2 regions of the Pseudoalteromonas agarivorans genome follow, and region 2 is predicted to be linked to the other one. Evidence: predicted binding sites of a transcription regulator. Region 2 holds the regulator's gene; the other holds the start of a gene.
The links. The regulator ArgR, encoded in region 2, controls arginine synthesis, uptake and breakdown. The targets are predictions, from matches to a motif close to ANTGAATANNTATTCANT.
Positions count from the first base shown of each region.

Region 1: a site for ArgR is predicted at 2,986-3,003, ahead of argC (N-acetyl-gamma-glutamyl-phosphate reductase). Genes of this name have one in related genera too.

Region 1 covers NZ_JANIGJ010000002.1:458,801-463,726, reverse strand. The annotation lists gene panP (pyridoxal-dependent aspartate 1-decarboxylase PanP) at 70-1,698, shown strand; gene argE (acetylornithine deacetylase) at 1,778-2,929, opposite strand; gene argC (N-acetyl-gamma-glutamyl-phosphate reductase) at 3,148-4,158, shown strand; gene argB (acetylglutamate kinase) at 4,158-4,925, shown strand.
Region 2 covers NZ_JANIGJ010000007.1:153,525-158,450, forward strand. The annotation lists gene NQT65_RS13780 (ABC transporter permease) at 1-420, shown strand, start outside; gene NQT65_RS13785 (ABC transporter ATP-binding protein) at 421-1,467, shown strand; gene NQT65_RS13790 (Dyp-type peroxidase) at 1,511-2,410, shown strand; gene argR (transcriptional regulator ArgR) at 2,407-2,874, opposite strand; gene mdh (malate dehydrogenase) at 3,100-4,032, shown strand; gene ispB (octaprenyl diphosphate synthase) at 4,127-4,926, opposite strand, start outside.

The sequences.
Region 1 (4,926 bases), on a different contig from region 2:
ATAGCGCCATAGTTTGGCATTTTTAACTGTTAAACGCGTGTTTTAGCTACACACACACTAGGTATAAAGATGGATCAAAAGCGTTGTGCCGTCGCCTCTAAAGAAAGCCTTAAGCGTATATTTACTGTACCTGAAGCGCCAGACTCAACTTTAAGCAAAATTGAGCTTGAAATTTCGAGTAATTTAGCAGGGTTTTTAAACGAAAATATAGCGGCAATTGAAAAACCATTACACGAAATTGAAAAAGATTTTCAGGCTGCGGTGATCCCAGAAAACCCAACGTTTGTATCTGCTTACGCCCAAGATATTATGGAGCAGCTAGTTGCCCATTCGGTACACACGGCTGCGCCTAGCTTTATTGGGCATATGACATCGGCTCTTCCGCATTTTTTACTACCGCTTTCAAAATTGATGGTAGGGCTTAATCAAAACCTAGTAAAAATAGAAACCTCAAAAGCATTTACGCCCCTAGAGCGCCAAGTGCTTGGCATGATGCATCATTTAGCTTACTCGCAAGATGAGTCGTTTTATTCTAAATGGATGCACAGTGCTAAAACATCACTCGGTGCTTTTTGTTCCGGTGGTACAGTTGCAAACATAACGGCACTGTGGATTGCGCGTAACCGCTTATTAAAACCCGACGGCAGCTTTAAAGGTATTGCCGCTCAAGGGCTCGTAGCCGGTATGCTGCATTATGGCTACAAAGGGCTGGCCGTTTTAGTGTCGGAGCGAGGACATTATTCTTTAGGTAAATCAATTGACTTACTAGGCATCGGCCGTGAAAATTTAATTGGTGTAAAAACCTGCGAAAATAACAAGGTTGATGTGAATGCCATGCGCGAAAAAGCTTTAGAGCTTGAATCGCAAGGCATAAAAGTTATGGCGATTGTTGGGGTTGCTGGCACAACCGAGACCGGTAATATCGACCCTCTTGATGATATGGCCGATTTAGCGCAGCAAATAAACTGCCATTTTCACGTTGATGCAGCGTGGGGTGGGGCAACGCTTTTATCGCAAACGCATCGCCCATTATTAAAAGGAATTGAGCGCGCAGATTCAATTACCATTGATGCACACAAACAAATGTATGTGCCAATGGGCGCAGGCTTGGTGTTATTTAAAGACCCAACTGCTACGGATGCAATAGAGCACCATGCAGAGTACATATTACGTAAAGGTTCAAAAGATTTAGGAAGCCATACACTCGAAGGCAGCCGCCCAGGTATGGCTATGTTAGTACATGCTTGCTTACGCGTTATTGGCCGCAAAGGCTACGAAATGCTTATTGATCGTAGTATCAAAAAAGCACATTACTTTGCTGATTTAATTAAAGCCGATGAAGACTTTGAGCTGATTTCAGAGCCTGAGCTGTGTTTGCTTACATACCGCTATGTGCCTAAACAAATTAAACAAGCCATAGCCCAAGCAGATGCCGCAACACGGTTAGAAATTTTCGCGTCGCTCAATCGCTTTACTGCCAGTATGCAAAAACGCCAACGTGAATCAGGGCGCTCGTTTGTATCGCGTACTCGCTTAACCCCTTCAAAGTACGATAATCAGCCGACGGTGGTATTTAGAGTGGTATTGGCTAATCCGCTCACATCGGGTGTTATATTAAAAGAGATTTTAGCTGAGCAAAAAGAGCTTGCTAAAACAGACCCTGTATTTAAAAAGTACTTAAGTAAGTATATGCAGTAACGCCTAGGTATAAACTAAAACAAAGGCGCCAATGGGCGCCTTTGTTATTTTTGCTGTGAGTTTTAATACAGTCTTCTTTTTAAGCGTTAAAGCAGTTTGCCCTAATAATGTCAGTTATAATTTTTTGCGATGGGTTTATTTTCTCCATTGCTAAAAATTCATCAGGTTGGTGGGCTTGATTAATTGAGCCTGGCCCCATGACTATTGTTTCACAGCCAAGTTGCTGAATAAACGGAGCTTCTGTGCAATAATTTACTGCAACGGCTTTTTCTCCTGCAATTTTTTCTGCCATTTTAACGAGTGCGCTATCAGTGCTGCCACTAAAAGCTGGAATGGGCTCGTGTAAATCAATTACGCTCACTGCGCTTGGGTATTGCGCGTTTATATCGCTGGTGGCATCAATAAGTAAAGCTTGTAAGTCTTTAATGCTTAACCCTGGGAGCGGGCGCATGTCTATATGCATTTCGCAGCAGCCACAAATTCGATTTGCGTTGTCGCCACCATGAATATTACCTAAATTTAAGGTAGGGTAAGGTATTTCAAAATGTTCAACTGAATATTTATTCTTTAACTGCTCTTTTAAGATCAGCAACTTTGTAATCACTTTATGCATGACTTCGATGGCGTTAAGACCACGTTCGGGATCGGAACTATGACCTGAACGGCCAATCACTCTTATAGCCGTGCTCATATGTCCTTTGTGAGTAAATACAGGAGTCATATCAGTAGGTTCACCAATAATACAACGCGCAGGTTTTAAATTAGGATGCTTACAAATTTGCTGCGCTCCCGCCATGGTGGTTTCTTCATCGGCAGTGGCGAGTATTAAAATAGGTTGTGTTTGCTGTTTTATATCAAGCTCACTAATAGCTTGTAATACAAAAGCAAAAAAGCCTTTCATATCAATACTACCTAACCCATATAAGTTATTGTTATGTTCAGTGAGTTTAAACGGGTCGTGGTTCCAGCGGCTATCGTCAAACGGTACGGTGTCTGTATGGCCTGCAAGCATTAAGCCGCCATCGCCTTCTCCCCGCTTAGCAAGTAGGTTGTATCGGCCTTTCCCACCTTCTAACTCTATAATTTCGCAAGTAAAACCTAAACTTTCGCACCAACGTGCTAGCAACTCTATTACCTCTTTATTACTCATACAAAGTTCATCTTCTATTGCACTAATAGAGGGGGCAGCAATGAGTTGTTGGTACATAGAGATAAATGACGGCAAAGACATAAAAAAATCCAAAATAATTATTCAATTTAATTGCATAACAATATAAAAGTATTTATGATGAATATCAATTCACTTTTTAAGCATAAATATATTAAGTATAGCCATGAAGATAATGCGACGATAATCAACATTTCATTGAGAAAAGTATTAGCTAGCATCTAAGCTAGTGTAAGCGAACACCACACCTATTTAGTAGTAAATTTATAAACGAGTAAAAAATGAATGTAGCGATTATTGGCGCAAGCGGTTATAGCGGCGCAGAATTAGCAAGCTTAGTTGCTAAGCACCCTAATTTAACGTTATCGGGCTGTTATGTCTCTGAGGGAAGTTTAGATAAACATAAATTATTAAGTGATTTATACCCAGAGCATAGAAACCTTCTTGATATTCCTCTACTACCACTGAACGAATCAGCATTTGATGACATAAATTCAAGTGCCGATTACATCTGCTTATGTACTGATCACAAAGTAAGTGTTGATTTAGCCCCGCAGTTTTTAGCAATGGGTAAAAAAGTATTTGACCTATCAGGTGGTTACCGCCTTGCTAACAACGACGACTATGTTACTTACTATGGTTTTGAGCACCAACATCCTGAGTTATTAAACGAAGCAGCCTACGGGTTAGCCGAATGGAATAGCAGTGCAATTGCCAATGCAAATCTTGTGGCAGTAGCCGGCTGTTACCCAACCGCTGCGCTTAATGCGTTAAAGCCGTTGCAACAGGCAGGCTTGTTGAGTGATGAAAAAGTGATTATTAATGCTGTTTCAGGTGTTACTGGCGCAGGGCGTAAAGCCAGCGTAGGTACTCACTTTTGTGAAGTATCGCTTGCCCCATATGGTTTATTTAACCATCGTCATGGGCCTGAAATTGAACAACACCTTGGCCACAAGGTGTTATTTACACCGCACTTAGGTAACTTTCCGCGTGGAATTTTAGAAACTATTTATGTACAGCTTAAGCCAGGCGTTACCAAGGAAAACGTATCTGATGCTTATCAAGTACTTAAAAACGAGCCGTTGATTCGTTTGTTAGCTGATAAAGTGCCATCTATTAAAAGCGTGGTAAAACAACCCTATGTTGATATTGGTTGGCAGCAGCAAGGCTCTCAACTGATTGTTATGGCAGCGATAGATAATCTATTAAAAGGCGCTGCGGGCCAAGCCTTGCAATGTATTAACTTATCGATGAATTTAGATCACACCACTGGCTTAAAAGGAGCCTTTTAATGAGCACTAAAACGTGGGTAATTAAATTAGGTGGTGCTGTACTTAATACTGAAAACGCGGCAAAAGCTTTGTTTGATGTATTAAGCGCTGATCAAAATAATCAGTTTGTTATTGTTCATGGTGGTGGCTCGTTAGTTGACACTTGGCTAAAACAAGCAGGCTTTGCTAGTGCAAAGCACCAAGGACTGCGTATTAGCCCAAGTGAGCAAATGCCTTACATAGTGGGGGCGTTGGCTGGCTGTGCAAATAAGCAGTTGGTAAGCCAAGCTATTAATGCAGGCCATAAACCTGTTGGCCTTTGTTTGTATGAAGCCGGAGTTATGGCGTCTCAAAAGCTAAAAGCGCTTGGGCAAGTAGGTAAGTGCGAAAGTAATGATGATTCAATTGTTAACGATTTACTTAAACTTGGTCGGTTACCTATCGTGAGCTCTATTGGGTTTGATGAGCAAGGTAACTGGTACAACGTTAATGCTGATGAAGCTGCCGCAGCGATTGCTAGCAACTTAAATGCAGAACTTATTTTTATGACAGATGTAGAAGCGGTACTTGATGCAAACAAGCAGCCGTTACATCAACTTGACACAAAACACATTGATACTTTAATTGATGAAGGGGTAATTTTGGGCGGAATGGAGGTCAAAGTTAAGACCAGCCTGCACGCTGCCCAACATTTACGACGCGGTGTGTATATTTCCAGCTGGCAAAAGCCAGACAATTTAACTGCTTTGCTACAGGGCGAGCATGTCGGAACAAAAATTACACCATAGG
Region 2 (4,926 bases):
CTAGATATAGGCTTATTACTAACCGGCAGCATTGTCACTATTATACTGGCTTACTTAGTGCGCTTTTATGCCATTGCGCACGGTGCTATAGAATCGAGCTTTGTACGTATTAGTCCATCACTGGATATGGCTAGCCAATCTATGGGTAAAAGCCAAGGGCAAACACTGCGCTTAGTGCACCTTCCTTTATTACGTAGAGGTCTTTTAACAGCTGCATTGCTTGTATTTATTGAATGTATGAAAGAGCTGCCAGCCGCATTACTATTAAGGCCTTTTGACTTTGAAAGTTTAGCCACACATGTATTTCAATATGTGAGCGATGAGCAGCTTGAGCTTGCTTCTATTTCCGCTTTATTTATTGTTTTGGTTGGGTTGATCCCCTTGTATTTTATTAATCGTTCTATGGAGCAACGCAGTTAAATGAGCCGTTTAAATTTACAAGGTGTGGGTTATCACTACAGTGGCACGCACGTGCTACACAATTTAGATTTAACGGTGGGTCAAGACGAAATTGTGTGTTTGCTCGGGGCCAGCGGCTGCGGTAAAACAACCACCTTAAAAGCAATTGCTGGCCTTATTGAAATAAATGAAGGTAGCGTATTTATAGATGGCAAATGTGTAAGCGATAAGCATACATTTGTATCACCAGAGCATCGTAATATAGGGATGATGTTTCAAGATTATGCCTTGTTTCCGCACCTCAGTGTGGCCGATAATATTGCGTTTGGGCTGGGTAAAGTAAGCAAAGCGCAAAAACAGCAACGGGTAGAGGAAATGCTAGAGCTAGTGCATTTAACGGGGTGTGCAAAACGCTACCCTCATCAGCTCTCGGGTGGCCAGCAGCAACGCGTGGCTATTGCGCGGGCTTTGGCTTATAAGCCTAGTTTATTGCTTCTTGATGAGCCTTTTTCGAACATAGACACACAAGTACGTTTTGAGTTAATTGCTGATATTAGGCGCATTATTAAAGCGCAGCAGGTTTCTGCGGTATTTGTTAGCCACTCAAAAGAAGAAGCCTTTGCGTTTTCAGACACGCTAGCCATTATGCATCAAGGAAAAATAGCCCAACAAGGTACACCAGAGCAGCTTTTTGCCGTGCCAAAGACAAAGGAGGTTGCAGAGTTTCTGGGTCAGGGCATATACTTAGGCGCAGAAGTGTTAACGGCAACTGAATACACAACGCCTTTTGGTGTTGTGCAATCGCAGCATGAGCATACGCACAGTGCAATAAAAGGGCAGGTGTATATTCGTCCACACCATATTGAGCTTGCGCAAAATACGCAGGCCGATAACCCTCAAGGTGTGAGCATTTTAAGCCGTCGGTTTATAGGCTCGGCTTATGTTTACACTGTTGTAATTGCAGAGCAAGAGATTGAAGTTGCCGCACAATATGGCCAGTCATTTGAAATAAATGAGCAGGTTATAATAAAAATAAAACCTCACACGGTGAATTTTTTCGAATCATAACAAATGTGTTATTCGCTGTGTTTTATAAAGCTAAGGAATAACAATGACGCAAGCGCAATCTGGGATTTGTGCTGAAGCAAACTTACACGGTTTGCATTTATTTTTTAATGTATTTGATGGTCAAGACGAGTCATTGCGTGCAAAGCTTAAGCGCGTAAGCGCAATTGAAGAAGAGTTTAGTGATCAGTTCTCCGAAGCCATGCTCTCTTGCATGGTGGCTATAGGCGCGCAATATTGGCCGCATATACTACCTGAATATATCCCAAGCGAGCTGCAAAGCTTTCCTAATATAAATCACAGTGATTTTGTTATGCGCGTACAGCCATGTGATTTATTCATACAAATTCGCTCAGACCGAGAAGATGTTAATCACCTTTTTGCATTGCAAATATTAAAGTTGTTTTCGCCCGATGTAGAGCTGGTTGAACAAATTCGCAATTTTAGGTTTTTAGATGGGCGAGACTTTAACGGCTTTATTTATGCAGGCGACACCCCACATGGACGCCAAAAACGAATCACGGCACTGGTTAATAACCCCGACAGCTTTGAACACCAAGGCAGCTATATTCATGTACAGCGTTATAAACATGACCTGAGCGTATGGCAGCATTTATCACTAAGCGAGCAAGAGCATATTATGGGGCGCACGCGTTTAGATAACACTTTAATTGAGCCTAAGCTAGATACTAGCCACGCGACTAGAAGTGAGCTTAAAGATGAGAGCGGCCAAGCAATACTGCTTAACCAAAGCATGCCGTATGGCGATGTTTACGAGCAAGGCATGCTAAGTATTACATGCTCAGCATCGGGGAATGCGTTTGAAAAGGTACTTAACAGCCGCATAGGAAAAGGGGAGTTTTACGACCACTGGCTTGATTTTACTCAAGCCGATATGGGCTCAGCGTTTTTTGCGCCGTCAGTTAGTTTTTTAAAACAGCTTTAAACCGTATCAAATAAAATACGTACGCGCTCTAGTGTAATGTCTATTTCAGATATTTTTGCTGGCGCAATAAAAATAGTGTCATCTCCGGCAATTGTGCCCAATACACCATCCGCTTTGCCTAATGAGTCTAATAAGCGAGCAATTAGCTGCGCAGCCCCTGGGCTGGTGGTTATAATAATCATCATTTCGTTATGCATAATATCAATAACAAGCTGGCGTAGTGGGCTTTTAGCAGTCGGTACGCCCATTTCTGCGGGTAGGCAATAAACCATTTCTTGTTTAGCATTACGGGTACGCACAGCGCCAAACTTGCTAAGCATGCGCGACACCTTACTTTGGCTTATATTGTCAAAGCCTTGCTCTTTTAATGCTTCGACTATTTCGCCTTGCGAGCCAAAGTTCTCTTCTTTTAAAAGTGCTTTAAACGCTTTTACCAGCGCTTCTTGTTTGTCTTGTGGTTGCATAGTCTTTATTCATTTTTGTTATTTATAATGCAAATTCTACACAAAAATGAATAATTATGCAGCAGTTGTTTAGTTAACTTGCCAGTTTGCTGCGATAAACCAACAAAGTTTACAACTATGGTCGAAAATATACCTGAAATAAGCAGGATAAATTTGTTTTTAGTCGCTAATTTCATTATCTTAAGAGCCACAAATATTTCCTACCTCAAATTACGGAGAATTCCAATGAAAGTTGCTGTATTAGGTGCTGCAGGCGGTATCGGTCAAGCGTTGTCTTTATTATTAAAAACAGGCTTACCAGCTGGTTCTGAATTATCACTTTACGATGTTGCACCAGTTGTACCAGGTGTTGCGGTTGACCTATCTCACATCCCTACAGATGTTAAAGTGGCAGGTTTTGGCGCAGACGATTTAAATAAAGCGCTTGAAGGGTGTGATATCGTACTTATCCCAGCGGGTATGCCACGTAAACCAGGTATGGATCGTGCGGATTTATTTAACGTAAACGCAGGTATCATCAAAACATTAGCAGAAGGCATTGTCGCTAGCTGTCCTAAAGCGTTAGTGGGTGTTATCACTAACCCAGTAAACGGCACTGTGCCAATTGTTGCTGAAGTATTCAAAAAAGCAGGTACTTACGACGCTAAGCGCGTATTTGGTATCACTACGCTTGACGTAATTCGTTCAGAAGCATTTGTTGCTGAGCTTAAAGGCGTAGACGTAGCAACCGTTAAAGTACCAGTAATTGGTGGCCACTCTGGCACAACCATTCTGCCTCTACTTTCTCAAGTTGAAGGCGTAAGCTTCACTGAAGAAGAAGTAGCTACACTTACTCCACGTATCCAAAATGCAGGTACTGAAGTAGTAAATGCTAAAGCGGGCGGTGGTTCAGCTACATTATCTATGGGTGCTGCTGCAGCACGTTTTTGTATGTCTTTAGTTAAAGGCCTACAAGGTGAAGACGTAGTAGATTACGCATACGTTGCTGTTGAAAATGGCGATGCAGAGTACTTTGCTCACCCAGTACGTTTAGGCACAAACGGCGTAGAAGAAATTCTTTCTTACGGCGAGCTAAGCGCATTTGAAGAAAAAGCTAAAAACGACATGCTTGAAACTCTGAAAAAAGACATCAAAGAAGGTGTTGATTTCATGGCATAATAGCCAAGTTATGCACAAAAAAGCCTGCTTATGCAGGCTTTTTTATTGCTCGAAAATTATGGCCCTTAAATACTAATTAAGGGAGGCTGCAAAGTTAGTGATCTCGCTCTACAGCTATACGCGCTAAGCTGATTAACGCTTGCTTGTACTGCGACTCTGCTAAAAAGTCTAAACAGGCAATGGCCTTGTCTGCTTCTTGCTGCGCCTTTTGCATTGTAAATTCAAGTGCGTTGGTTTGTTTAAGTGCCGTTAAAATAGCCTCAAGGTTATCCATACCATTGCAATGCTCAATGGCATCACGAATAAGGGCTCTTTGCTGATCACTGCCGTGCTTCATCGCATATATTAGCGGTAAGGTTGGCTTACCTTCTGCTAAATCATCACCAATATTTTTACCTAATTGGTCAGCGTCTGCGTTGTAATCAAGCACGTCATCAACTAACTGAAAAGCAGTACCTAAGTGCATACCATATAAATTAAGCGCATCTAACACACTGTTATCTTGCTCGGTAATAATAGCCGCAAGCCCTGTAGCGGCTTCAAATAATTTAGCCGTTTTAGAGTAAATAACCTGCATGTAACTTGCTTCGGTGGTATTAGGGTCGTTGCAATTCATAAGTTGCAATACTTCGCCCTCAGCAATCACGTTGGTGGCATCAGCAAGCACTTGCATAATTTGCATTTTTCCCAGCCCCACCATAAGTTGAAACGAGCGGGTGTAAATAAAATCCCCAACCAGCACGCTGGCAGCATTACCAAACTCGGCATTTGCAGTTGGTGTACCACGGCGCAGGTTAGATTCATCAACAACATCATCATGTAATAGTGTTGCAGTATGAATAAATTCAACAATCGTTGCCAAAGTAATGTGATCTTTACCTTGGTAACCCAAAG